Regions from separate parts of the Rhodoferax sp. BAB1 genome, predicted to be linked through region 1. Evidence: predicted binding sites of a transcription regulator. Region 1 holds the regulator's gene; the other holds the start of a gene.

Region 1 (14,295 bases):
TGCAGCACCTGGTCCTGCGTCTTGATGGTCTGGGCGTTGGCCTGGTAGGCACGCTGCGCGGTCATCATGTTGACCAGCTGCTGCGTGAGGTCGACGTTGGAGTCCTCCAGCGCGCCGGCGCGCAGGCTGCCGAACTTGCCCTCGGTCGGGGCGCCCTGGATGGGCTGGCCCGATTCCAGGGTCTCGATCCACTGGCCGTTGCCGGTGGGCGCCAGGCCCTGCACGTTGCGGAAATTCACCATGGCGAACTGGCCGGCGGCCTGGGTCTCGCCGTTGGAGTAACGCGCCAGGATGACGCCGTTCTCCTCGATCTTCACGCCCACCAGTTCACCGGGCGGGTAGCCGTCCTGCGACAGGTCCGAGACTGCGAAGCGTGCGCCGTACTGGGTGGCGGTGGCCACGTCGAGCGTGACGTTGAAGGTGCCGATCGCCGGGTTGGGCGAGGTGATGGGCACGGTGAGCGCGGCCGGCACGGTGGAGGTCAGCAGGCCGTTGGTGCCGAAATTCAGGAGACCGACCGCGCTGGCGGTGGCGGTGGCGGCCGAGGTCGGATCGGTGTAGATCTGCCACTGGTCGTTGGCGACCTTGCGCATGTACATCGAGACCGGGATCGGCACGCCCTGCGAGTCGTAGGCCGTCAGCGAGGTGCCGTAGGTGGTCAGCGGGGTGTTGGGGACGACCGAGTTCCACACCACGGCCTCGGCGTCCACGTTGAACTCGGCGGTGATGGCCGTGGTCTGGTTGGCACCGATGGGCGCGGCCGTGGGCAGCTGGATGGGGTTGGTCGAGAAGCTCAGGCGGTTGCCGGCGATGTCGGTCTGGTAACCCAGCACCTGGGCGCCGGTGTTGGTGGTGATGAAGCCGAAGCGGTCGAGCTTGAGTTCACCCGAGCGCGTGTAGGCCGCCGAGCCGTCGGGCAGTTCCAGCTGCAGGAAACCCGCGCCGTTGATGGCCACGTCCAGGTCGTTGTTGGTGACCGAGATGTTGCCCTGCGTGAACTGCTGCGAGACCGTGCTCACCTCCACGCCCAGGCCGGCCGAGCTACCGCCGCCCGTGCCCAGAGAAGAGGCCACCAGCTCGCCGTATTCGGCGCGCGAGGCCTTCATGCCCGTGGTGTTGGCATTGGCGATGTTGTGGCCGATCACGTCCAGGTTGCGACTGGTGGCGTTCAGACCGGAGAGACCTTGTTGGAAGCCCATGGTGTGTTCCTTGGTGGATGCGTGAGAGTGCGGGGTTCAGAGAATGGACTTGATGTCGGCGTAGGACACCGGGTCGCGGCCGAAGAGGCGGATCTGCATGACACCGTCTTCGCTGCCCACCGACTCCACGGTGCTGCGCGCCAGCCCCGTGGTTTCGATGGCGTTGCCCGCGCGGGTGGCGACGATGCGGAAGCTCGGCTCGGTGGTGCCGGCGTAGGCCGAGGCATCCCAGGCGAATTCGTGGCGGCCGGCCGGCAGCGAGCCGGCGCTCAGGGTGTCGATGATCTGGCCCGAGCCGTTGAGGATCTCGATCTTCACGTTGTCGGTCGCGCCCGACAGCTCGATGGCGCCGCGCGCCACGCCGTCCTGCACCACCAGCTGGTCGCTTTCGATGAACACGTCGCGGCCCACCAGTGCGGCGCCCTGCAGCACCTGCATGGTGGAGAACTGGGCCGTCATGCTCTGCATGGTGCTGTTGAGCTGCTGGATGCCGCTGACCGTGTTGATCTGCGCCATCTGCGTGGTCATCTGCGCGTTGTCCATGGGGTTGAGCGGATCCTGGCTGTTGATCTGCGCGACCAGCAGCTTGAGGAAACGGTCCTGCATCTGCGCCGGGTCGGTGCTGAGCGTGCGGTTGGACGAACTGCCGGTGTTCGTGAGGCTGTTGATGTAGGTAGCGCTGTCGACGGCCATGGTGGGGGCTCCGGTTTTACTGGCCAAGCTGCAGCGTCTTGAGCAGCAGGGTCTTGGCGGTGTTCATGACTTCGACGTTGTTCTGGTAGGAGCGCGAAGCGGAAATCATGTTGACCATCTCCTCCACCGGGTTCACGTTGGAGTGGCTCACGTAGCCTTCGGCGTCGGCCGAGGGGTGGGTGGGCTCGAAGACACGGCGCGCCGGCGTCTGGTCTTCCTTGATGCTGCTGACCTTGACGCCGGCCGAGGAGGCGGAGTCCATCAGCACGGTCTCGAAAGTCACCTGGCGGGCCTTGTAGGTCTGGCCGTCGGGGCCGGCCACGGCATCCGCATTGGCCAGGTTGCTGGCCACCACGTTGAGGCGTTGCGACTGCGCGCTGATCGCACTGCCTGAAACGCCGAAGATGGAAAACATGGACATGATGGTGTTCCTTGGCCGGTGGCGGCTTATTGGCCCTGGATCGCGCTCAAGATCGTGCGCGAGTTGCCGTTAATGAAACGCAGGGTCGATTCGTAGCGCACCGCGTTGTCGACGAACTTGCCGCGTTCGCGGTCCAGGTCCACGGAGTTGTTGTCCATGGCCGGCTGGGTCTGCGCTGCGTAGCCCAGGTTGGAGCCCAGGCTGCCGTTGCCGCCATTGAGCGGGATGTGGCGCGGATTGGGCGCCGCAGCGGCAGGCTGGGCGCTGCCGGCGAGATCCTTGCCGCCCAGGGCCTGGCTCATGGCCTCGCGGAAATTGAAGTCACGGGCCACGTAGCCCGGGGTGTCGGCATTGGCGATGTTGCTTGCAATGGTGCGTTGGCGTTCGGCGCGCGCCACCAGGGCCTTCCCATGGAAGTCCAGTGTGCTGGTCAGTTTGTCGAACATAAACACCTCTGCTTTATCGGTGGGGCCGCCTGTAGCGGACGGCTGGCAGGACCCCGTGCGGAAATTATGGAAAGAACTTTAATTTCCGAGCCGCTGAAATAAGGGGGGAAAACTGCGCTTTTGCCGGGTTTGCGCTTCACGCCTGTTCCTATAGTCGGCAATGTGGGTGGAGTCCTGAGCCTTTTTTTGTAACACCCGGCGACACGGCTCAACCTGGAGGTGCAGTTCATGGCAAACGTACAGATGGCAGGAAAGAGGCGCACGCGCGGCTGGCCCGGCGCGCTGCTGGTGTTGGCCTGTGCATTCATCCAGCTGCCGGCCCTGGCCCAGGCGGTGAGCAGCGAGGCCCAGTTGCCGGCGCTGGCGCAAGCCTGGCTGGACCGGACGCTGGCGGCCCAGGCCGCGCGCGACCAGTTGCCGGTGCGCCTGGAAGCCACGCTGGGTGTGCTGGACAGCCGCTTGCGCCTGGCGCCCTGCGCCCGTGTCGAAGCCTATCTGCCGCCGGGCAGCCGCCTGTGGGGCAGCAGCCGTATCGGCCTGCGCTGCCTGGAGGGCGCCCGCCGCTGGAATGTCTCCATACCGGTGACCGTCAAGGCCACCGGTTCGGCCTGGGTGCTGCGCCGTGACGTGGCGCCCGGCCAGCCGCTCGAGGCGGGGGATCTGATGCTGGCCGAGGTGGACTGGACGGCCGAGGCCAGCCCGGTGCTGGCCGGCCGCGACGCCTGGGCCGGCCAGGTGGCCACCCGGGCCCTGAGCGCCGGCCAGACCCTGCGCCAGAACATGGTGCGTGCCGCCCAGGTCTTCCAGGCCGGCGCCCAGGTGCGGGTGCTGGTGCAGGGCGGCGGTTTCCAGATCAGCGCCCTGGCCCAGGCACTGTCGCCCGGTGTGGTGGGCCAGCCCGCAAGGGTTAGAACCGATAGTGGGCGCGTGCTTTCAGCTACCGTTCTGGATGCCCGGACGGTGCGGGTCGAGCTGTGAAGCAGCAGATCACAGGAAAAACGCAGAAAAACCTCAAGTCAGTCATGATGCTGCCGATACCCAACGTACGGGGCTTTTTATGCCCTCCTGGCGGATAGCCCCTATCCGCGGCAGTATTGGAGAACGCCATGAAAGTAGGTCAACCGGCAGATTTGCCCAAAGTTTCGACACCGCCGGCCGCGGCGTCCGGAGCGGCTGCGCCTGCGAAAAAGGAAGCCGCCGCCACGGCCGCCAGCACCGCCAGCTCTTCCGGCGTGGCGGTGACCGTCTCGACCTCGGTGCGCAGCCTGGAGCAGGCCAACCGCGGCGAAGCGGCCGACATCGATACCGAGAAGGTCAACGCAGTGCGCCAGGCCATCGAGGACGGCAGCTATGTCGTCAACCCCGAAGCCATCGCTGACAAATTGCTGTCCAACGCCCAGGAAATGCTGAACCGCACGCAGAACTGAGCACCCCACGGAGTCATAAGCCATGCTGCCCGCCGAGATTGAAAAACCGCTGTCACAGATCGAGATGCAATGCGAATCCGTGGCCGCGGCCGTGGCCACGGGCGAGCCGCAGCTGCTGGAAACCGCCAGCAACGCCCTGCAGCAGGCGGCCCTGGGTTTTGCCAGCCTCATGGAGCGCCTGGGCGGCGCACAGCAGGCCGGCCCTGAACTGCAGGCCCGCCTGAAAAAGCTGGCGGTGCAACTCAACATCCAGCGCGAAAACCTGATCCGCCGCAGCGTGGTGGTGGAACGCGCCCTGCACGCCATGGTGCCGGCCACGCGCAAGAGTACCTACGCCGCGCCGGCCGGCCGGGCCGGCAGCTACAAGGCGTTTTCGGCCTGAGCTGACAAGGCTTCCAACACAAGGGCTGCCGTGGGCAGCCTTTTTTGTTTTCGGTGGAGACCTTGCGGGGTTTCGCGGTTTGTTAGGAGCGCGGCTCTGCGTTATATTGACCCGGATTCTTCAAGCAAAACAAGCACTTAGCTTGCAGCAAGAGAGGCGCCGTGATGAAAATTCGTCCATGTTATTCCGCACTTTTGCGGTCGATATCACGTTGAGCGTCATAGATGAGCTCGAAACGAACTCTGAATGGTTGGCGCAGGTTGTGGATCGTCGCTGCCGGCGCTGCATTGCTCTACGCCGTCTTCTGGGCGTTCGGCAACGTTCCGTCCACGTACGCGGTCGACCATAAGGTTGTGTCGGCCTACGCCAATCCGCAGTGCCGCCAGGTCATTCAAATGCCGGCAACCTCGAAGCTCGACCCCGAACCCGAGTACGGCAATCCGTGCTGGTCCCTCTACGTCTACAGGCACCTCTATGAGGATGCAGCTACTACTAGCGAAGGCTACGTGAGCGATATCGAAGGTCGTCGCCGTCAGGCTCTCCTGATTTCGCTCGGCATCGCCCTGGTCATGTGGCTCGTGGGCGTATCTCTGTTGTACGGTGCTGGCGCCGTTGTGGCTTGGATCCGCAAGGGCTTTGCGGCGTCTGCAGCCCAATGACGCCCAACTCAAACGTTAGGCCGCAGAACCAAGCACCTGCCCGACATGTCCACGTTTGATGAGGCTGCCGCCGTACGCACCTACCTCAAGTTGATGCATGAGGTTGTGACCCGCCTGGACTTGATTTCTTACGCATGCAACGGTCAGTTGAATCTAGCCCCACCGTATGCCTTTGAGTACTGCTACTTGCAGTACAGACGCATATGTGAACTCCTCGCACTGGGTTGCCTGCAACTTCATGGTGATCTACCTGCTACCAGAACCAACGCGGCGACAAAGGAATGGAACGCCGAGAGAATCATGGGCCTTCTGCACCGAAGTCATCCCCATGCGTTCCCGCAGTGTGCCGTCGCGACTAAGACGCCTACGGGATGGAACTACGTTGCGAACTCCAAGCCGAACGCCATGACACTCGTGGAGTTCAAGGCGTTGTATGGCAAGTGCGGCCAGGTTCTCCATCGAGGAACAATCCGCTCAGTTGAGACAGAACAGCCGCTGCAGAAGCAGGACTACGCTCAAGTGATTCTGTGGTCGCAAAAGATCGTGGACCTACTCAATCAGCACTTTGTGAGCAGATCCGATGGTCACGGCCTGTACTTTGTTTCCCTCAAGACGGAGTCAGGAGGGCCTGCATGCAATGTGCTCACTGGATTCACCGAAGGGGCTGTCTCAGTCGCCACATATAACCTCTCGGTCGAAACTGCGGCCTAGCCCCTCGCTTTGCACGGCCCAGAGCGCCAGCCTCAGTAGTCAGCTGAGCTCCAACGTTAACAAGCCGGTAGTCGTGAGACAAAGAAAAAGGGCTGCTCAGGCAGCCCTTTTTCTTATGTATCTCTCTCAATGCGACCGCATCTTTGCCCGCAGCCGCGCGATCGACTGGCTGTGGAGCTGGCACACGCGCGATTCGGTGATGCCCAGCACGGCGGCGATTTCCTTGAGGTTCATGTCCTGCTCGTAGTACATGCTCATGATGTACTGCTCGCGCTCGGGCAGGTGCTTGATGGCCTCGGTCAGGGCGCTGCGGATGCGCTGGTTGCGCAGCAGCTGCAGCGGGTCGGAGTCGCCGTCGACCATGTGGCGGTCGAGGAAGGTGTCGTCGCCCTCGCCGCTGCCGGTCATGTCTTCCAGGTAGACCAGCTGCGTGCCCTTGACCTTGTAGAGCAGGGCCTGGTACTCGGCCAGCTCCAGGCCCAGTTCGGCGGCGATCTCGGATTCGCTGGGGGAGCGGCCGAGCTTGTGTTCCAGGCGGGTGAGCGCCCCTTCGATTTCCTTCTGGCTCTTGCGCGAGCCGCGGCTCATCCAGTCGTTCTCGCGCAGCTCGTCGATCATGGCGCCGCGGATGCGCTGGGTGGCGAAGGTTTCGAACTGCACGCCCTGGCTGGCCTCGTAGCGGGTGAGCGCCTCCGACAGGCCGATCAGGCCGACCTGGATCAGATCGTCGACCTGGATGCTGGGCGGCAGCTTGGCCATCATGTGGTGGGCCAGGCGGCGCACCAGCGGCGAGTACTGCCGGATCAGGGCGTCGCGGTCGAGCTGGCCTTTGGCGGTGTACATCAGAGGCTCCTCGCGGCACGCGAGTCGCGGCCGGCGGCAGGGGGGGCGTCCAGCGCGGCGGCTGCAGCGCATGTTCCAGGGTGCGCAGGGCCAGGCGCTGGACCTCCCCGGTCTGTTCGGGGCAGACGGTCAGGGCCGGCACCTCGCAGGCGAGGAAGTCCCGGGCACAGTCCTGCAGGTTCCTGCTGATGCTGTGGCCCGAGACGCGGGTGGCCAGGTTGGAGTCGTCCATCACAGCCACGATGGTAGGCCTAAGTTTGCCCATGTTCAACAACTGCTTGAGCGCGTGGTAGGCGGTCAGCAGCGCGGCATCGCTGGTCGAGACCGGCAGCAGCGGCGACAGGCCGCTGCCCTGCAGCGAGCGCGCCAGTTCGTGCGCCGGGGCGTAGAGCAGGATCAGCTCGTAGTCGTGGAAGAGTTCGGCCAGCTGGCGCGCGCGCTCGGCACTCGCCGCGGCCGGCGGGCCGGCCTGGGGCGTGCCCATGGCGGTCAGGCCCAGGGCGGCCGGCACGATGGGCCAGTCTTCCGGGCCCTGGCCGAGGTGGCTCAGTTCGTCGCTGTCCATCAGCAGCTGCTGCAGGCCGGGCTGCGCTTCGGATTCGCGCATGTGGGCGTCGAGCACCACCACCGGGTAATCCAGCGCCGTCCAGGCCGCACACAGTTGCCACAGCAGGGGCAGCTCGCTGCGGCGGTCGCCGTGGCTGGCCAGGGCGACGATGCGCGGCGCGTGGCCGGCGGCCAGGGCGGCCAGACCGGCGGCCTGGTGGCTGTCGGTGTCAAGCATGCAGCCGTCCCTGTGCGTGCAGGCCCTGCGTGCCGGCCTGCGCGAAATACAGGCCCAGTTCGGCCATCTGCGGGTCGTGGGCCGATTTGCCCGAGGAGCGCATGGACAGGCGGACCAGCTGCTCGGCGTCGGCGCGTTCCCAGTCCTCGGGCACGCGCTGGCCGCTGCTCACGCCGCGCAGCACCAGGTGGTTGCGGATGACGGTGTCCAGCGCGGGGCCGAGCTTGACGGCCTCGTCGATCTTGGTCAGCACGGCCTGTTTCGCGCCGAAGTTGGCCACGGCCTCGTCCTGGGTGTCGCCATGGCTAGCCGCGTTGAGCACCAGCAGGCGCTTGATCTGCGGCAGGTTCAGCACGTCGAGGATGTCGCGCTTGCGCGGGTCGCGCGGGGCCACGCCGGTGGTGTCGATGATGACCATCTTGCGGTTGCTCAGCAGGCCCAGCAGGTCCTGCAGGGCGGCGCGGTCGTGCGCCATGTGGGCCACCACGCCCAGCATGCGGCCGTAGGCGCGCAGTTGCTCATGGGCGCCGATGCGGTAGCTATCCAGGGTGATCAGGCCCACGCTGCCGGCGCCGTGCGTGCGCGCGCACAGCGCGGCCAGCTTGGCGGCGGTGGTGGTCTTGCCCACGCCGGTGGTGCCGACCAGGGCGAATACGCCGCCTTCGTCCTTCAGCGCGGGGCCGCCGGCGTCGGTCTTGATGTTGCGCGTGAGCACGCCCAGCAGCCAGAGCATGGCCTCGGCCGGGCTGGCGTCGTCCGGCATCATGCTGAGCACGGCGCGCGCCAGGGCGGGCGAGTAGCCGGAGCGGATGAGCTTGAGGGTGAGGTTGGCGTGGATCGGGCTTTGTTTGGTCTGGCCCAGCCAGGCCAGGGTGCTGAAGCGTTCCTCGATCAGATCCTTCATGGCGCTGAGTTCGTTGACCAGGCCCTGCGGCACGGCGGCCGGGGCGGCGGCCACGGGTGCCGCAGCGACGGGCAAAGGCGCGGGGGCGGCCACGGCCTTGCGCGGGGGCTGCGGGGCGACCTCGGGATCGGGCGGGATGATTTCGTAGGCGGGGCGGGCCGACTGGGGCGCTGCGGCCTTGGCCTGTTGCTGGGCTTCGGCGCGGCGCTGCAGCATGCGTTCACGCACATAGTCCTGGAAGGACAGGGTGCTCATGGCCAGCTGGGCGGCGTCGTCTTCCACCGGGGTCTGGGCGGCGGCACGCACGGCGGCGGGGCTGGGCGCGGGGGCGGCCTTGGCGCGGGGTGCGGGAGCCACGGGGGCGGTCGTAGCAGCGGGGACACTCTGGTCCAGCGTGGCCAGCGATTCCTCGGTGGTGGCCACCACTTCGATGCCCTGCGGGGTCTGGCGGTTGGAGAGGATCAGCGTGCCATCGCCGAAAACCATGCGGGCCTTGGCCAGGGCTTCGCGGGCGGTGGCAGCGTAAAAACGTTGGATGTTCATGTCAGGGCACCTCGAAGGATCGGGCCGATGCGGATGGAATGGGTTTCAGGAATCTCGCTGTGCGCCAGCACCTGCATGCGCGGCGCGGCGCGGCGCACCAGGCGCGCGATGGAATTGCGGATGGTGTCGGGCACCAGCAGGCAGGCCGGCACGCCGGTCTCTTCCTGCTTCATGGCCACGGTGGCGGCGTTGCGCGTGAGCATGTCCGCCACGCCGGGGTCCAGGGCCGGGCCGCCGGCATGGCCCAGGGCCTGCACCAGCAGGCGCTCCAGCGGCGGGTCGATGGCGATGACGTTGAGTTCCTTGGAGGGGCCGTAGATCTGCTGCACGATGGCCGGCGAGAGCGCCACGCGCACGCGCTTGGCCAGCTCGACCGGGTCGGTGGTGCTGGTGGCGTGTTCGGCGATGGTCTCGATGATGGTGCGGATGTCGCGGATGTGCACCGATTCCTCCAGCAGCAGCTGCAGGACTTTCTGGAACACGGCAATCGAGATCATCTTGGGGACCACTTCTTCGATCAGTTTCGGTGCCAGCCGGCTGACGTGCTCGACCAGTTGCTGGGTCTCGGTGCGGCTCAGCAGCTTGGCGGCGTGGACCTGCATCAAGTGTGACAAATGGGTGGCCATCACGGTCTCGGAATCAACGACGGTAAAGCCGGCCATTTGCGCTGCTTCCTTCTGGCGCTCGTCGATCCAGTGCGCGGGCAGGCCGAAGGCCGGGTCGGTGGTGGCGGTGCCGATCAGCGGGGTGGTGATGCCACCCGGGTTGATGGCCAGGTACATGCCGGGGAAGGCCTCGCCGTCGCCGACCACCACACCGCGCAGGCTGATGCGGTAGCCGCTGGGCTTGAGCTCCAGGTTGTCGCGCACGTGCACGGGCGGTGGCAGGAAACCCACTTCCTGCGCGAACTTGCGGCGCACGCCCTTGATGCGGGTGAGCAGGTCGCCCTGGCGGTTCTTGTCCACCAGGGTGATGAGGCGGTAGCCCAGTTCCAGGCCGAGCTGGTCCACGGGCTGCAGGTCGTCCCAGCTGGCTTCGCCGTCGCCTTGTGCCGCCGGTGCCGCGGTGGCCTCCTCGGTGGGTGCCGGCTTGTTCGCGAGCACCCAGGCGGCGTAGCCCATCAGGGCGGCGATGGAGAGGAACACGATGTTGGGCATGCCGGGGATCAGGCCCAGCACGCCCAGGATGCCGGCGGTGATGCCCAGTGCGCGCGGCGAGACGAACATCTGGTTGGCGATCTGGCGGCCCAGGTCTTCTTCCTTGCCCACACGCGACACCACCATGGCGGCCGAGACCGAGATCAGCAGGCCGGGGATCTGCGCGACCAGCGCATCGCCGACCGCCAGCAGGATGTAGCTGTCGGCGGCCTGGCCCGCGCTCAGGTTGTGCTGCAGCATGCCGATGGCAAAACCGCCGATGATGTTGATGAAGAGGATCAGGATGCCGGCGATGGCGTCGCCGCGCACGAACTTGGAGGCGCCGTCCATGGAGCCGAAGAAGTCGGCTTCCTCGCTGACTTCGGCGCGGCGGCGCTTGGCCTCCTTCTCGTCGATCATGCCGGCGGAAAGATCGGCGTCCACCGCCATCTGCTTGCCGGGCATGGCGTCCAGGGCGAAGCGCGCCGACACTTCGGCAATACGCTCGGCGCCCTTGGTCACGACCACGAAGTTGATCACCACCAGGATGGCAAAGACGATCAGGCCCACCGCAAAGTTGCCGCCGATCAGGAAGTGGCCGAAGGCCTCGATCACCGCGCCGGCCGCGCCAGGGCCGGTGTGGCCGTCGAGCAGCACCACGCGGGTGGACGCGACGTTGAGCGACAGGCGCATCAGCGTTGTCAGCAGCAGCACGGCCGGGAAGGACGCGAAATCCAGCGGGCGCAGCATGTAGGCGGCCACCATCATCACCATCAGCGCCACGGCGATGTTGACGGTGAACAGGATGTCGAGCATCCAGGCCGGCAGCGGCAGCACCATCATGGCGAGGATGGCGACCACCAGCAGCGGCGCGGCAGCGCCCGAGAGCACGGCGGCGTGGCGGCCGAAACGGCCTTGCAGGGTCTGGAAGAGCAGGTTCATGCGGCGCTCGGGTTCGGTTGGGCCAGGGGCGAGGCCTTGGGCTGCAGGGGATCAAGTCCGGGTGGCACGGGCGGCTGCGGCGGCTCGCCCGGCATGGGGCCTTCGCCGCGCATCGCGGCGCGCAGGCGGTAGATGTAGGCCAGTACCTGCGCCACCGCGGTGTACAGGCTGGCGGGGATGTCCTGGTCGAGCTCGGCGTGGGCGTACAGCGCGCGCGCCAGCACCGGCGACTGCAGCACCGGCACCTCGTTCGCCTTGGCGATGTCGCGGATCTTCATGGCCAGCAGGTCGGCGCCCTTGGAGATGACACGCGGCGCGCTCATGGTCTTCTCGTCGTATTTCACGGCCACGGCGTAGTGCGTGGGGTTCATCAGGATGAAGTCGGCCTTGGGCACGGCCTTGATGCTGCCGCGCTGGGCGATCTCGCGCGCCTTGTTGCGGCGGTGGCCCTTCATCTGCGGGTTGCCCTCGGACTCCTTGTGCTCGTCCTTCATTTCCTTGAGCGACATCTTGAGCTCGGACTGGTGCAGGAAGTTCTGCAGCGGCAGGTCGATCAGGGCCACCAGCAGGATGACCGTGAGCAGCAGGCCGGTGCCGGTGAGCAGCCACTCGAACATGGTTCCCAGCGCGGCGACCGACGGTTGCATCACCAGGGCGGCGACCGAGGGCAGGGTGGAGTGGATGAAGGCCGCCGCCAGCGCCAGGATGAAAAACATGATGAAGGTGGTCTTGGCGGTCTCGGCCAGCTTCTTCTTGGAGACCAGGCCCTTGAGGCCGGCCAGGGGGCTGAGGCGCGTGAGGTCCGGCATGATGGGCTTGAGGCTGAGCACCCAGCCGCCCGAGGCCAGTGTGCTGAGCACGGCGACCGTGGTGACGATGAGCGCAAAGATGACGCAGCCGATCAGGCCGGTGAGCGCCATGGCCTGCAGGCGATCGAGCATGCTGCCCGACTGCTGGACCACCGCCGCGTCGAAGGTGAGCTGCCGGCCCAGGGCCAGCTTGAGCTCGCCGTACATGTAGGGGGCCAGGAAGAGCAGGGTGAGGGCGCCGCCGCCGAGCACGGCCAGGTGCCCGATGTCGCGTGAACGTGCCACCTGGCCGTCTTCACGCGCCCGCTGCAGCTTGCGCGGCGAGGCGGGTAAATTGCGGTCCTGACTGCTGGAATCCATGGTGGCGCGAAGCTGAAGTTCACGCCATTGTCGTCAAGGGGTGCCGTAACTAAAGGCCGAAAAGACCGGCCTTTCCACCCTTGATCCTGAGGAGGCTTTCAAAGCCAGGGCACCCGTGGAACCGGCTTTGCCGGGCCACCGGGTGCGTCCCCCTCCCGCCGCAGGCGAGAGAGGGGGGAGACGCGAAGCGTCTCGGGGGGTGGTTCGTTAGAACCCCAAACTCGCCAGCAGGTCGTCGACCTGGGACTGGCTGGTGACCACGTCGGTGGATTGATCTGGATCGACCACGGGACCCGAGAGCACGACATCGTCCACGCTGAGCGGGGCAGCAACAGATGCTGGGGCGCTGACGAGGGACTGCAATTCGGGCGGGGCGGTCTGGATCAGCAGCTGGACCAGCTGGTCTTCGATGGTGGTGGCCAGGTTCACCACGCGGGCGATCACCTGGCCGGTCAGGTCGTGGAAGTCCTGCGCCATCATGATCTCGGTCAGGTGCTGGTCGACCTCGCCATTGGCTTTTTCCAGGTCGGTCAGGAAATTCATGATGTGGCCCTTGGCCACGGCGGCCACCGGGTCGGCCACCAGCAGGGCGATCATGTGCCGGGTCTGGGCGGCGATGTGGTCGTGCTGGGTCTTGGCCTGGTCGACGCGGTTGAGCACCTTCTCGGCGGCCTCGCCGGTCAGGCGGGCAATGTAGGACAGGCGCGACTTGGCGTCGGGCAGTTCGCCGGCCGTGCCTTGCAGCTTTTCGGCATAACCCAGCTCGTGCAGGGCATCGTGCAGCTGACGGGTCAGCTGACCGATCTTGTGGTGGACGTCCGGGGCGGCGTCCGGGGAAGCGGCGTCCCCGGCGTTGTGGGCAGAGGCGCTGGGTTCCATGATTTAGGCAAGCCCCGCTTTTTTGAGGATGTGGATCACCTTGTCCTCCAGGGTGGCCTTGGTGAAGGGCTTGACGATGTAACCGGCCGCCCCCTGCTGGGCCGCCAGCACGATGTCTTCCTTGCGCGCCTCGGCGGTCACCATCAGCACCGGGATGTGCTTGAGCTTCTCGTCCTTCTTGATCTCGGCCAGCAGCTGGAAGCCGTTCATGTTGGGCATGTTGATGTCGCTGACGACGAAGTCGAAATTGCTGGCGCGCAGCTTCTGCAGCGCGACCACGCCGTCTTCGGCCTCGTCGGCATCGGCAAAGCCGCTTTCCTTGAGGAGGTTGCGCACGATGCGCCGCATGGTGGAGAAGTCGTCGACAACCAGGAATCGGGGGTTGGCCATGGCTGAGCCTTTCTGTTCTATTGGGGCAGCTGTTGAAGCAGATTATCGCAAGTCCGGGCGATGGCCAAGTCTTTCGGATGCTTTGCAGTGGGGTTCATTGTGCCGGTGTGGCCGGCGCAGGCGTGGCGACAGGGGCGGCCGGCACTTCGGCGGGCGGGGCGGCGGCCTCGGGCTCGGCCAGCACGGGCACCCGGCTGGTACCCAGCAGGCGCTCCTCGGCCTCGCGGGTCAGGACCATGATGCTGATGCGCCGGTTGACCGGCGCCTGGGGCTGGGCCGGCTCCAGCAGCACGCTGGAGGCCAGGCCGGTGACGCGGATGAGCTTGTCCTCGGGCATGCCGGCGAGCACCAGTTCGCGGCGCGAGGCATTGGCGCGGTCAGCCGAGAGTTCCCAGTTGCTGTAGCCCTGCAGGCCGCCCGCGAAGGGCGCCTGGTCGGTGTGGCCGTCCAGGCTGATGCGGTTCTCCACGCCGTTCAAGGCGGTGCCTATTTCGCGCAGGATTTCGCGCATATAGGGCTGCACCACGGCGCTGCCGCTGGTGAACATGGGGCGGCCCTGCTCGTCGACGATCTGGATCTGCAGGCCGTCGGGGGTGGTTTCCAGGCGGATCTGGTTGCTGAACTGCCGCAGCTTGGGGTTGTTCGAGATGGCGGCGCTGATCTTGGCGGCCAGTGCGGCCAGCCGGCGGGCGTCCTGGCGGGCGTTCTCGGCACGGGCCTGCTCCAGCGCACGCCGCTTTTTCATGGGGTCGGCGCTTTCGCCCTGA
Region 2 (14,295 bases), 1.2 Mb from region 1:
CGGCAGGCCGTCACCACGTTCATCCAGTGGTCCTGGCCATCCTGCGCAAAGGGGATGATGTGCTCGCGGGTGAGCTCGGTCTCGTGGTGGTCTACACCGCAGTAGGCGCAGACATTGCGGTCGCGCGTGAAGAGCTTGCTGTTGGTCAGGCTGGGGCGCAGGTCGAAGGGGTTGATGCTGGGCACGCCCTTGGTGCCGATGATGCTGTTGACGGTGATGACGGACTGCTCACCGGTGATGGCGTTGTGGCCGCCATGGAAAACGGCGATCTCGCCGCCCGCCTCCCAGCGCACCTCGTCGGCGGCATAGTGCAGCACCGCCTCTTCGAGCGAAATCCAGGATTGGGGCAGCCCCTGGGCCGACAGCTTCAAGACCTTCAAAACACGCCTCCTGACCGGTTACGAGAACCATCCAAACGGAACGTTTGCGTCTGCGGTGGCCCCTGCGATGGAGCCGCCTCGCCATTCGGACACAATATACCCTGATTTGATGACTGTTTGGCGGCTTTGCTTTTGCTGACAGCCCGGCCCGCTATCAAAAAGATACCAACACCCTGCCCATGAAGGTTTTCCGCGGCTTCCACCACCCCGGCATCGCCCCCGCCTGTGCGCTGACCATCGGCAATTTCGATGGCGTGCACCGTGGCCACCAGGCCATGCTGGCCCTGCTGCGCGGCGAGGCGGCGCAGCGCGGCGTGCCCAGCTGCGCCATGACCTTCGAACCTCACCCGCGCGACTACTTTGCCGGCGCCACGGGCAACGCTGCCCTGGCGCCGGCACGTATCGCCACCCTGCGCGACAAGCTGGCCGACCTGCAGCGCTGCGGCATCGACCAGGTGATCGTGCTGCCCTTCGACGCCCGGCTGGCATCGCTGAGTCCCCAGGCCTTCATAGACGACGTGCTGGTGCGCGGCCTGGGTACGCGCTACGTGCTGGTAGGCGACGACTTCCGTTTCGGCGCCAAACGCGCCGGTGACTACGCCCTGCTGGACACCGCCGGCACAGCCCGGGGCTTCGACGTGGCGCGCATGAACAGCTACGAGGTGCACGGCCTGCGCGTCTCCAGCTCAGCCGTGCGCGCTGCCCTGGCGGAGGGCCGCATGGACGACGCGGCCCGCCTGCTGGGCCACCCGTACCACATCTCCGGCCACGTGCTGCACGGGCGCAAGCTCGGGCGCGAGCTGGGCTTCAAGACCCTGAACCTGCGCTTCAGCCACTGGAAACCGGCCGCCAGCGGCATCTTTGCCGTACTGGTGCATGGCCTGGACGTCCAGCCCCTGCGCGGGGTGGCCAACCTGGGGGTCCGTCCCTCGCTGGACCCGAACGATGTGAATGGCGGCCGGGTCCTGCTGGAAACCCATTGCCTGGACTGGCCGGCCGCCCTGGGCGCCGAGGGGGCCTACGGTAAAATCATCCGCGTGGAACTGCTGCACAAACTGCACGACGAACTGAAATACGACAGTCTGGATGCCCTCACGCAAGGCATCACCCGGGACTGCGATGCTGCCCGCGCCTGGTTCGCCCGGCGAATTTGACGGGGCACTACCGGCGCACCTTGCCCCGCGCCAGCTCAAGCCCCCTTTCGCCCGCCCCTCTGGGCCGCCACGTCTCTCGAAAAGTTTGCCATGACCGACAAAGTTGATTACCGCGCCACGCTGAACCTGCCCGACACCCCCTTTCCCATGCGCGGCGACCTGCCCAAGCGCGAGCCGGGCTGGGTCAAGCAATGGGAAGACCAGGGCCTCTACAAGAAGCTGCGCGATGTGCGCCAGGGCAAGCCCAAGTTCATCCTGCACGACGGCCCGCCCTATGCCAACGGCTCCATCCACATCGGCCACGCCGTCAACAAGATCCTCAAGGACATGATCGTCAAGGCGCGCCAGCTCAAGGGCCTGGACGCGCAGTACATCCCGGGCTGGGACTGCCATGGCCTGCCCATCGAGAACGCCATCGAGAAACTGCACGGCCGCAACCTGCCGCGCGACGAGATGCAGGCCAAGAGCCGCGCTTTCGCCACCGAGCAGATCGCCGGCCAGATGGCCGACTTCAAGCGCCTGGGCGTGCTCGGCCAGTGGGACAAGCCCTACCGGACGATGGACTATGTGAACGAGGCTGCCGAGATCCGTGCCTTCAAGCGTGTCATGGAGCGCGGTTTCGTCTACCGCGGCCTCAAGCCCGTCTACTGGTGCTTCGACTGCGGCTCCTCGCTGGCCGAATTCGAGATCGAGTACCAGGACAAGAAGAGCAGCACGCTGGACGTGGGCTTTGAGTGCGCCGAGCCCGAGAAACTGGCTGCAGCCTTCGGTGTTCCGAAGCTGGAGCAAGCGGCCTACGCCGTGATCTGGACCACCACCGCCTGGACCATCCCCGCCAACCAGGCGCTCAACCTGAACCCCGAGCTCGAATACGCGCTGGTGCAGACCGAGCGCGGCCTGCTGGTGCTGGCCGCCGTGCTGGTCGACAAGTGCATGGAGCGTTTCAAGCTCACGGGCAAGGTGCTGGCCACCACCCTGGGCAAGAAGCTGGGCCTGATCAACTTCAAGCATCCGCTGTACGACGTGGATGCCGGCTACCGCCGACCCAGCCCCGTGTATCTCGCCGACTACGCCACGGCCGAGGACGGCACGGGTATCGTGCACTCGGCACCGGCCTACGGCGTGGACGACTTCAACAGCTGTGTGAGCCACGGCATGAAGTACGACGACATCCTCAACCCCGTGCAGGGCAACGGCGCCTACGCCGCCGACTTCCCGCTCTTCGGCGGCCTCAACATCTGGAAGGCCGTGCCCGTGGTGCTGGAGGCGCTGAAGAACGCCGGGCGCCTCTTCGCCACCCAGGACATCACGCACAGCTACCCGCACTGCTGGCGCCACAAGACGCCCGTGATCTACCGCGCCGCGGCCCAGTGGTTCGTGCGCATGGACGAGGGCACGGGCATCTTCACCAAGGACAAGGCGCCGCAGACCCTGCGCCAGCTGGCCCTGGCCGCCATCGACGAGACGAAGTTCTACCCCGAGAACGGTCGCACCCGCCTGCGCGACATGATCGCCAACCGGCCCGACTGGTGCATCTCGCGCCAGCGCAGCTGGGGCGTGCCCCTGCCCTTCCTGCTGGACGTGGACAGCGGTGAGCCGCACCCGCGCACGCCCGAGATCATCGACCTGGCCGCCGAGGTGGTGGAGAAGGGCGGCATCGAGGCCTGGAGCAAGCTCAGCACCGCCGAGATCCTGCAGCGCATAGCCGACAAGAGTAACGCCACGCAGTGGAGCAAGAGCACCGACATCCTCGAAGTGTGGTTCGACTCCGGCACCACGCACACCACGGTGCTCAAGACCTCGCACCCCGGCGCCGGCCACGAGAGTGGCCCCGAGGCCGATCTGTATCTGGAAGGCCACGACCAGCACCGCGGCTGGTTCCACAGCTCGCTGCTCACGGCCTGCGCCATGTACGGCCGCGCACCCTACCGCGGCCTGCTGACCCACGGCTTCACCGTGGACGGCCAGGGCCGCAAGATGAGCAAGAGCGTGGGCAACGTCGTCGCCCCGCAGCAGGTCAGCGAAAAGATGGGCGCCGAGATCATCCGCCTGTGGTGCGCCGCCACCGACTACTCGGGCGACCTGGGCATCGACGACAAGATCCTGGCGCGCGTGGTGGACACCTACCGCCGCATCCGCAACACGCTGAAGTTCCTGCTGGCCAACGTCAGCGACTTCGATCCGAAGAAGGACGCCGTGCCGCTGGACCAACTGCTGGAGATCGACCGCTACGCGCTGAGCCGTGCGGCCGAACTGCAGGCTGAGATCCTGGCGCACTACGAGGTCTACGAATTCCACCCGGTGGTGGCCAAGCTGCAGGTGTATTGCAGCGAGGACCTGGGCGCCTTCTACCTGGACGTGCTCAAGGACCGCCTGTACACCACGGCCCCGAAGTCGCTGGCGCGTCGCAGTGCCCAGACCGCGCTGTACCAGATCACGCAAGCCATGTTGCGCTGGATGGCGCCTTTCCTGAGCTTCACGGCCGAGGAAGCGTGGAAGGTGGCCGGCTCGTCCGAATCGATCTTCATGGAAACCTATGTCGAGCTGGGCCAGCCCGATGCCGCGCTGCTGGCCAAGTGGACCCGCATCCGCGAGATCCGCGATGCGGTGAACAAGGACATCGAAGCGCTGCGTGCCGAGGGCAAGGTGGGCGCTTCGCTGCAGGCCACCGTGACCCTGGCGGCCGAGCCGGCCGACCATGCGCTGCTGGCCAGCCTGGGCGAGGACCTGAAGTTCGTCTTCATCACCTCGGCCGTGACGCTGCAAGCCGGTAGCTCCTTGACCGTGCAGGTCGCACCGAGCACCGCGCAGAAATGCGAACGCTGCTGGCACTACCGCGAGGACGTCGGCATCGACGCCGCCCATCCCACGCTGTGCGGCCGTTGTACCAGCAACCTTTACGGCGCCGGCGAAAGCCGGAAGGTCGCCTGATGGGGCGCGCCATCAAATCGGCCGGCCTGCTGCAGTGGCTGGGCCTGGCCCTGCTGATCCTGGTGGTGGACCAGCTCACCAAGGTGCTGATCCTGGCCTATTACCACCCGGGCGAGAGCTCCTACCTTACCGACTGGCTCAACATCGTGCGCGTGCACAACCGCGGCGCGGCCTTTTCCTTCCTGGCCGGGGCCGACGGCTGGCAACGCTGGTTCTTCGTGGGCATCGGCGTGGCCGCCACAGGTTTCATCCTCTACCTGCTGCGCGCCCATGCCGGCCAGCGCCTGTTCTGCTTCGCCCTGACCTGCATCATGGGTGGCGCCATCGGCAATGTGGTGGACCGCCTGCTGCACGGCTACGTGGTGGACATGGTGGACTTCCACATCGGCCGCTGGCATTTCCCGGCCTTCAACGTGGCCGACAGCGCCATCACCCTGGGGGTGATCTTCCTGCTGCTCGACGAGATCCTTCGGGTGCGGCGCGCCCGCGCCTGAGTCCGCCGGCCTGACACTCCGACCATGAACACGATGTCTACGGTCCACGGTGTCAGGCGCAGCAGCCTGGGCCGCCTCAACGAGATCGCCGGCGTGCTGATGCGCCATGGCCTGGGTGAACTGGTGCGCCGCTGGGGCCTGGCCGGGGCCCTGGAAAAGGCCGGCCACCGCCTGCACTGGGAGCACGCCGCCGACCTGGCCCAGTTGCCGCCCCCCGTGCAGCTGCGCAAGGCCCTGGAAGAACTGGGCCCCACCTTCGTCAAGCTGGGCCAGATCCTGGCCGGCCGCGCCGACATGTTCGGCCCCGAGTGGATCGCCGAATTCGAGAAACTGCACAGCCATGTGCCAGCCCTGCCGCTGGACGACCTGCGCACGCAGTTGCGCGAGGACCTGGGCGACGAGCCCGAGGCCGTGTTCGCCCGTTTCGACCCCGAGCCGCTGGCCGCCGCCTCCATTGCCCAGGTGCACCGCGCCCGGCTGAAGGATGGCAGCGAAGTCATCGTCAAGATCCGCCGCCCCGGCATCCGCGAGGTGATCGAGGCCGACCTGCGCCTGCTCGATCGCCTGGCTGCCCTGGCCGAAGCCGAACTGCCCGCGCTCGCGCCCTACCGCCCGCGCCAGCTGCTGCGCGAGTTCGGCCGCTCGCTGCAGCGCGAACTGGACCTGGCCAGCGAATGCCGCCATGCCGAGCGCCTGGCGCGCAATATGGCGGCCTTGCCCTTCGTGCAGATCCCCCGCATCCACTGGGCCTGGACGCGCGAGCGCGTCAATGTGCAGGACTATGTCGAGGGCATCGCCGGCCACGACCTGGACCGGCTCGACGCCACCGGGCTGGACCGCCGCCTGCTGGCCCGGCGCGGCGCCCAGGCCGTGCTCAAGATGATCGTGGAAGACGGTTTCTTCCACGCCGATCCGCACCCCGGCAACGTCTTCTACCTGCCGGACAACCGCCTGGCCTTCATCGACTTCGGCATGGTGGGGCATCTCTCCATGCGCCGGCGCCAGCAATTGCTCAAGCTGCTGCTGGGCCTGGTGCAGCGCGAACCACGGGCCGTGGCGGACGTGCTGGTGGACTGGACACGCGACGGCCAGGCCGTACCGGTGGAGCGGCTGGAAAGCGACATCGAGGCCTTCGTCGACCAGTACCACGGCACCCCGCTGGCCGAACTGAACCTGGGCCGCATGCTGCTGGACGTGACCACCCTGCTGCGCGAGAACCACCTGGCCCTGCCGGCGGACCTGGCCCTGCTGATCAAGGCCTTCATCACGCTCGAAGGCCTGGGCCGTGGCCTGGACCCGGACTTCAGCATGACCAGTGAGGCCCTGCCCCTGCTGCAGCAGGTGGTGCGCGCGCGCTACCGGCCCCGCGCACTGGCAGGGCGCGCCTGGGGCTCCTGGTTGCGCCTGCTGGAGGTGGCCGAGCAGTTGCCGCAGGACCTCTCGCATCTCCTGCGCCGCGCGCGCCAGGGGCGCATGGGCCTGGACATCGAGAGCCGCTCGCTGCGCCACGTCGGCAAGCAGCTCGACCGCGCGGCCAACCGGCTCTCGCTGGCGCTGATCATCGCGGCGCTCATCATCGGCTCCTCCATCGTCATGACGGTGGGCGGCGGCCCCACCCTGCTGGGCCTGCCGGCCTTCGGCCTGCTGGGTTTCCTGGGCGCGGGCATCGGTGCGCTCTGGCTGGGCCGGGCCATCTGGCGCAGCCATCGGCACGAGGACGATGAACTTTAGCCCCCTGCTGCAGGTGTTTCCCCCCATCCAAAAATAAGGCCCCAGTTTCCGGGCCAGTTGCCGACATCAGTGCAGGGGCGGTCTTTCCTGCGGGCAGACCGTGGTCGGGCCATGGGCCCTGCATCAGACAAGGCAGACGGAAGACAGGCTCCATCATGGGGATGGTCATCAACACAGGCATGCTGTCGCTGACGGCCCAGAGAAATCTGGGGACCAGTCAGTCGGCCTTTGCCACGTCCATCCAGCGGCTGTCCAGCGGGCTGCGCATCAACAGCGCCCGCGACGACGCTGCCGGCCTGGCCATTTCCGAGCGTTTCACCAGCCAGATCCGCGGCCAGAACCAGGCCATCCGCAACGCCAACGACGGCATCTCCATGCTGCAGACCGCCGAGGGCGCAGCCACCACCATCACCGGCAACCTGCAGCGCATCCGCGAGCTGGCGGTGCAGTCGGCCAACGCCACCAACTCGGCCTCCGACCGGCAGTCCCTGCAGCAGGAAGTCAACCAGCTGGCCGCCGAGATCGACCGCATCGGCCGCACCACCGAATTCAATACGCTCAAGGTCTTCGACCAGAGCCGCAACAAGGTGACCGGCCTGAGCAACACCGACCAGGATGCCGTCATCGAAGGCCTGCAGGGCGGCTGGCTGGAAGTGGCCGAGAACATGATCAGCCAGGCCTACGGCATCGCGGGCAAGGGCAATGCCATCAGCATCGAGCTCACCACCTTCACCGATGCCGCCGGCAACACGGCCGCCCGGGTCGTGTCGTCGGTCGGGGCCAGCGGCCCCGGCACGAACATCAGGATGCAGGTCGACATGGCGGACTTCGTGCCGCCCAACCTGCCCGACGGCGGCACCGCCCCCTTCTACAACGACCGCATCATCGCGCACGAGATGGTGCACGCCGTCATGGCCACTGGCGCCAGCTGGGGTGAGCTGGCCAACGACGGCTCGGCCACCTGGTTCCTCGAAGGTGCGGCCGAATTCATCCACGGCGCCGAAGAGCGGGTGCAGGCCGACGGCTCCGTGGCCACGCTGGCCGACGACATCACGGCCTGGGGCAGCGCCAGCGTGGACTATTCGTCGGCCTATGTGGCCGTCCGCTACCTGCACGAAAAGATCCAGGCGGCCGGCGGCAACGGCGTGCAGGACATGCTGGCCTACCTGCACAACACCGCGGGCCAGACCCTGAACGATGCCTTCGTGAATGCCAGCGGCGGCGCCTATGCCAGCCAGGCGGCCTTCGTGGCCGACTTCAACACCAGCAAGGCCGGCTTCCTAGCCAGCTTCGACTTCAGCAATACCGATCCCGGGGCCATCGGCGGCCTGGATGTCGACAACGGCACGACCCAGACCGCCAAGAGCGTGGTGCAGGACTTCGGCAACCGCAGCGGCACCGATGTCCTCGCAGGCTTCACCGAGACCTGGGAAGAGCTGGGCAAGGCCGGCGGCACCGGCAACATCCTGAGCTTCCAGGTCGGTGCCAATGCGGGCCAGACCATAGACACGGCCATCGGCGGCATGAACCTGGGTTCGCTGGGCCTGATGAACGTGGACGTCACTTCGGTCGACAACGCCAGCCTGGCCATGCGCCAGATCGACAAGGCGCTGAACTACGTCAGCGGCACACGCGCCAAGCTGGGCGCGCAGATGTCGCGCTTCGACACCACCGTCCAGAACCTGCAGCTCAGCAGCGAGAACATGTCGGCCAGCCGCTCGCGTGTGATGGACGCCGACTTCGCCAAGGAGACGGCCGCCCTGTCGCGCGCGCAGATCCTGCAGAACGCCGGCACGGCGATGGTGGCGCAGGCCAACCAGATGCCGCGCATGGTGCTGACGCTGCTGCGCTAGAACGCAGTCTTCCGATAATGCAGCAGCGCCCAGCTCACAGCGTCAGGATGGTGCTGCCCGTGGTCTTGCGGGCCTCCAGGTCGCGGTGCGCCTGCTGCACCTGCTCCAGCGGGTAGCGCTGCGCGATGTTGATCTTCACCTTGCCGCTGCCCACCATGGCAAACAGGTCGTCGGCCATGGCCTGCGTGCTCTCGCGTGTGGCGATGTGGGTGAACAGGGTCTGGCGCGTCACGTAGATCGAGCCCTTGGCGGCCAGGCTGCCCGGGGCGAAGGGCGGCACCACGCCCGAGGAGTTGCCGAAGCTGGCCATCAGGCCGAAGGGACGCAGGCAGTCCAGCGACTTGTCCCAGGTGTCCTTGCCCACCGAGTCGTACACCACCTTCACGCCCTTGCCGCCGGTGATCTCCTTCACGCGCGCCTGGAAATCCTCGGTCGCGTAATTGATCACGTGCGCTGCGCCGTTGGCACGGGCGAGTTCGCACTTGGCGGCCGAGCCGGCGGTGCCGATCAGCTGCAGGCCCAGGGCCCGGGCCCACTGGCAGGCGATCAGGCCCACGCCACCGGCAGCCGCATGGAAGAGGATGTGATCGCCGGGTTGCAGCCCTTCGACCGGGCGCGTCTTGTTGAGCAGGTACTGCACGGTCAGGCCCTTGAGCATCATGGCCGCGCCGGTCTCGAAATCAATGTTGTCGGGCAGCTTGCAGACGCACTTGGCCGGCATCACGCGCAGCTCGCAATAGGCGCCGGGCGGCTGGCTGGCATAGGCGGCGCGGTCGCCCACCTTCAGGTGCGTCACGCCCTCGCCCACGGCCTCGACGATGCCCGAGGCCTCCATGCCCAGCTGCAGCGGCATGGGCAGCTGGTAGACACCGGTACGCTGGTAGACGTCGAGGAAGTTCAGGCCGCAGGCCTTGTGGCGGATGCGGATCTCGCCGGGGCCGGGTTCGCCCACCGTCACCTCGACGATCTTCATTTCTTCGGGGCCGCCGTGCTGATTGATGCGCACGGCGCGGGATGTGAACTGGCTCATGGTCTGTCTCCTTGTGTTGCGCAAAATTCTACGTGAGCATACGAGTGCCCGCCGTCAGCAGGGCCAAACGGCCCGGGCGGCAGCGTCCCGGCCGCGGGCTTGTTACAGTGCCAACCCATGCACACCCGCCTCAGCCCCTCCACCGCCCTGCTCCTGACCCTGCCGCCCCTGATGTGGGCCGGCAATGCCGTGGTGGGCCGCATGGTGGGCGAACTGGTGCCGCCCATGATGCTCAACCTGCTGCGCTGGGCGCTGGCCGGCCTGATCCTGCTGCCCCTGGCGGCCTGGGTGCTGAAGCGCGACAGCGGGATGTGGCAACACTGGCGGCGCTTCTCCATGCTGGGCCTGCTCAGCGTGGGCGCCTACAACGCGCTGCAGTACCTGGCGCTCAAGACCTCCTCGCCCATCAACGTCACCCTGGTGGCCGCCAGCATGCCGATCTGGATGCAGCTCATCGGCCGCCTGTTCTTCGCGGCGCCCGTGTCGCGCCGCCAGCTGCTGGGCGCCCTGCTCTCGATCAGCGGCGTGCTGCTGGTGCTCAGCCGCGGCCAGCTGGACACCCTGCTGCAGGTCCAGCTGCTGCCGGGCGACATCTACATCCTGATCGCGTCGATATGCTGGGCTTTCTACAGCTGGATGCTGGCGCGCCCGGGGGGCGAACCGACCACCATCCGCGGCGACTGGGCGGCTTTCCTGCTGGCGCAGATCGTCTTTGGCCTGGCCTGGTCAGGCCTCTTTGCCGCCGGTGAATGGGTGGTGGTGGACCAGCGCATCACCTGGGGCTGGCCCCTGGTCGCGGCCCTGGTCTTCGTGGCCGTGGGACCGGCCCTGCTGGCCTACCGCGCCTGGGGCATCGGCGTGCAACGCGCCGGCCCTACGGTGGCCAGCTTCTTCGGCAACCTCACGCCCCTGCTCGCGGCCCTGATGTCCGCCGCCCTGCTGGGCGAGCTGCCGCAGCTGTACCACGGCGCCGCCTTCGTGCTGATCGTCTGCGGCATCGTGGTGTCGTCGGCGCGGCGCTGAAGGCCGCACCGGTTCAGAATCCCGTGACCTGCATGCCGATCGGGTTGCCGGTCTTGTCCTTGACGGAAGCGATGATCCTGAAGGCCGCCGCCTGCACGCGGGTGGGCAGGCGCACGAAACTGCTCTGCTGCACCAGTTCGTCACCGTGCATGAAGGACCAGGCGAAGAACTTCAGGGCGGGCAGGATGTCCTGCGGCTGGTCGGCCACCAGCGGCACGATGGCGAAAGTACCCATGGTGATAGGCCAGGCACCGCGTCGGTTCATGTTGGTCAGCGTCGTCGTGAAGTTGCCGCTGCTGACCCAGTCGCTGGCCGACAGCGCGGTGCGGAAGCTTTCGCTGGACGGATTCAGGAATTCACCCGTGGCATTGGCCAGCTGCACCGGGGTGAGCTGGTATTCACGCACATAACCGAAGTCGACATAGCTGATGCCTCCCACCGTGTCGCGCACCGCCTTGGAAACCCCCTCGCTGCCTTTGGCCGCGATGAACTGTGCGGGCCATGCGATGCTGCTCTTGACGCCGAACTGCGCCTGCCAGTCCGGATGCACCTTGGCCAGATAGTCGGTGTAGTTGTAGGTGGTACCCGAGCCGTCACTGCGCACGATGACCTTGATGGGCAGATTGGGCAGGGCCAGGCCCGGGTTGAGCTGGGCGATCTCCGGCGCATTCCACTGGCTGAGCTGCCCCATGAAGATGCGCGCCAGCACGTTGCCGTTCAATCGCAGCTGGCCGTCGGCGATCCTGGGCAGGTTCACCACGGGCGTGATGCCCGTGATGGCGATCGGAAATACGAGCAACCCATCCTTCTCCAGCTCGGCGCGTGTCGGTGCGACGTCGGTCGCGCCATACCCCACCTCGCGCGCCTTGATCTTGCGCACGCCGGCCGAAGAGCCTGCCGACTCATAGACCAGCTTGTTGCTGGTGGCCTTCTCATAGGCAGCACCCCAGCTGCGGTAGATCGGCGCCGCGGCGGACGAGCCGGCCCCCGTGAAAGTATCGGCCCAGGCGCTGCAGACGGTCGCGGCCAGCCATGCGGCGGCAAGTGCCAAGGAGATCTTCTGTTTCATCATTCAATTCCATCTATTCATGACATGACCCACCCGGTTCGCGAAACGCGATCGGAATATCACGTCCTCCGCATAGGCACGGTCAGACAGGGATCACAGGGGGTAGTCGGACTGACTGGCAGGACCTGCACAGATCCCGCCAAGGGCGCGGGCGAACTGCGAAAAGCAGATACCCGCCCCTGCATTCTAAGGGAACCAAGGGAAAACCCTTTCCCCCCCGATAAGGCGGAGACACGCCTCTCGCCACTCAGCCGCGCCATCGCAAGGCGCGGCGGGTCACGAAACGGGCTGGAATACCCGCTGATACGGTGCTGGCCGCGCCGGGCTGAACCGGCTCAGTACGTGCCGGGATAGGCGCCACCGTCGGCCAGCACGTTCTGGCCGTTGATGTACCCCCCGTACTGGCTGCACAGGAAGGCGCAGATGGCGCCGAATTCCTCGGGCGTGCCGAAGCGCTGGGCCGGGATGGTCATGCGACGGGCGTTGGCGATGTCCTCGATGGGCTTGCCGGTCTTCTGCGCCGCACCCGCCATGGTGTGCTTGAGGCGGTCGGTATCGAAGGCGCCGGGCAGCAGGTTGTTGATGGTCACGCCCTTGGCCGCGATCTTCGCGTTGCGCGCCACGCCAGCGACGAAGCCCGTCAGGCCGCTGCGCGCACCGTTCGAGAGGCCCAGGATGTCGATCGGCGCCTTCACCGCGCTGGAGGTGATGTTGACGATGCGGCCGTAACCACGCGCGGCCATGCCGTCCACCGTGGCCTTGATGAGTTCGATGGGCGTGAGCATGTTGGCGTCCACCGCCTTGATCCAGGCCTCGCGGTCCCAGTCGCGGAAGTCGCCGGGCGGCGGGCCGCCGGCGTTGGTGACAACGATGTCGAAGTCCTTGCGCTGGGCGAAGATGGCTTCGCGGCCGGCCACGGTGGTGATGTCCACCGGCACGGCGATGACCTGCACCCCCGGGGCTTCGGCCTTGAGGCTGGCCGCTGCAGCATGCAAGGCCTCGGCGCCACGCGCCACGATCACCACGTTGACGCCTTCGCGCGCCAGCGCCTGCGCGCAGCCATAGCCCAGGCCCTTGCTCGCGCCGCCGACCAGCGCCCACTTGCCTTTGATTCCGAGATCCATGATGTTTTCCTGTGAGTAAAAGTCGAATGAGAGAAATGATACGTGGGCGGTCGAGTCCCCGCCGCGGCCAGGCCTTCAGTCGGCGGGCAGGCGCGCGGCCCGGCTGAACACGAAGATGCCGGCCAGCACCAGCGCGGTACCGGCCACCACCCAGCCGGTGAAGGGTTCGCCCAGCAGCCACACGCCCATGAGGATGGTGGACATGGGGCCCACCATGCCGGCCTGCGCCGCCGCGCCGGCACCAATGCGCTCCACCGCCATCATGACCAGCAGCACCGGCACCGCCGTGCAGGCCGTGGCATTGAGCAGGGAGAGCCAGAGCACCTCGGGTGCCACCTGCGCCGCCGACAGCGGGCGCAGCAGCACGAACTGCAAAAGGCAGAGCCCGCAGGCCACACTGGTCGCCAGCCCGACCAGGCGCAGCGAACCCAGGCGCTGCACCAGTTCGCCGCTGTAGCTCAGATAGATGGAATAACTGACGGCGCTCAGGAACACGAGCAGCGAACCCCAGGCCACGTCGGCACCGGCCAGCGTGGCCTCGCGGCCGAACACCAGCAGCACACCCAGATAGCTGATCCCCATGCCCACCGCCTGCAGACGGCTGATGCGCCGGCCATAGAGCAGGAAACCGAGCAGCAGCACGATGGTGGGCGTGAGGTAGAGGATGAGCCGCTCCAGCGAAGCCGTGATCCAGGCCAGCCCCGCGAAGTCCAGGAAGCTGGCCAGGTAATAACCGCAGAAGCCCAGGCCCAGCACGCCCAGCCAGTCGCGCCGGGTCAACGCCGCCCTGCCCCGGCTGGCCCACACCGCCATGGCCAGGAACAGCGGCAAGGCAAACAGCATGCGGTACATGATGAGCGTGACCGCATCGACCCCGTAGCGGTAGGCCAGCTTGACGATGATCGCCTTGCCGCTGAAGGCGATGGCACCCACCACCGCGAACAGCAGGCCGAATGCTATATTTTTAGTAGCGTCTGGCGCTGTCACGAAAGCAGGCTCAGAAACCGGCCGCCTGGCCGTCGCGGCGCGGGTCACTCGCCGCCACATACCCTTCGACCTTGGGATCGCCCGCGCGCCAGATGAACTGGCCGGCGCCGAAGTCCTGGTAGGAGTCGTTGATCACTTCCATGCGGTGGCCGCGCGCCGACAGGCCCTGCACCGTGGCCGGGTTCATCGTGGCTTCGACGTTGATCTCGAAGCCCGCGTTGTAGCGCCAGCGCGGCGCATCGCAGGCGGTCTGCGGGTTCTGGCCGTAGTCCAGCATGCGCACCAGGGTCTGCAGGTGTCCCTGGGGCTGCATATTGCCGCCCATCACGCCGAAGCTCATGACCGGCTGGCCGTCCTTCGTGAGGAAGGCCGGGATGATGGTGTGGATGGGGCGCTTGCCCGGTGCCACGAGGTTGGCCGTGTTGTTGCCGGCCGGGTCCACGTTGAAACCGTGGCCGCGGTTCTGCAGGCTGATGCCGAAGGTCGGCTCCACACAGCCCGAGCCGAAGCCCATGAAGT

What was found. The regulator FliA, encoded in region 1, starts transcription of late flagellar genes. The targets are predictions, from matches to a motif close to CTAAAGTTTNNNNNNNNNNNGCCGNTA.
Positions count from the first base shown of each region.
Region 2: the regulator FliA is predicted to act here: its motif matches at 6,730-6,756, upstream of HTY51_RS12185 (flagellinolysin).

Region 1 is NZ_CP054424.1:3,777,267-3,791,561, forward strand. It holds gene flgE (flagellar hook protein FlgE) at 1-1,199, opposite strand, end outside; gene HTY51_RS18265 (flagellar hook assembly protein FlgD) at 1,236-1,892, opposite strand; gene flgC (flagellar basal body rod protein FlgC) at 1,909-2,313, opposite strand; gene flgB (flagellar basal body rod protein FlgB) at 2,340-2,759, opposite strand; gene flgA (flagellar basal body P-ring formation chaperone FlgA) at 2,988-3,737, shown strand; gene flgM (flagellar biosynthesis anti-sigma factor FlgM) at 3,866-4,186, shown strand; gene HTY51_RS18290 (hypothetical protein) at 4,209-4,568, shown strand; gene HTY51_RS18295 (hypothetical protein) at 4,793-5,227, shown strand; gene HTY51_RS18300 (hypothetical protein) at 5,273-5,938, shown strand; gene HTY51_RS18305 (RNA polymerase sigma factor FliA) at 6,065-6,781, opposite strand; gene flhF (flagellar biosynthesis protein FlhF) at 7,558-9,012, opposite strand; gene flhA (flagellar biosynthesis protein FlhA) at 9,009-11,090, opposite strand; gene HTY51_RS18320 (flagellar biosynthesis protein FlhB) at 11,087-12,259, opposite strand; gene HTY51_RS18325 (protein phosphatase CheZ) at 12,467-13,138, opposite strand; gene HTY51_RS18330 (response regulator) at 13,142-13,528, opposite strand; gene motB (flagellar motor protein MotB) at 13,623-14,295, opposite strand, start outside.
Region 2 is NZ_CP054424.1:2,537,654-2,551,948, forward strand. It holds gene HTY51_RS12160 (HNH endonuclease) at 1-380, opposite strand, end outside; gene HTY51_RS12165 (bifunctional riboflavin kinase/FAD synthetase) at 560-1,534, shown strand; gene ileS (isoleucine--tRNA ligase) at 1,625-4,465, shown strand; gene lspA (signal peptidase II) at 4,465-4,959, shown strand; gene HTY51_RS12180 (AarF/ABC1/UbiB kinase family protein) at 4,993-6,690, shown strand; gene HTY51_RS12185 (flagellinolysin) at 6,846-8,543, shown strand; gene HTY51_RS12190 (quinone oxidoreductase) at 8,578-9,573, opposite strand; gene HTY51_RS12195 (DMT family transporter) at 9,691-10,596, shown strand; gene pstS (phosphate ABC transporter substrate-binding protein PstS) at 10,610-11,665, opposite strand; gene HTY51_RS12205 (SDR family oxidoreductase) at 12,001-12,789, opposite strand; gene HTY51_RS12210 (DMT family transporter) at 12,865-13,776, opposite strand; gene HTY51_RS12215 (gamma-glutamyltransferase family protein) at 13,787-14,295, opposite strand, start outside.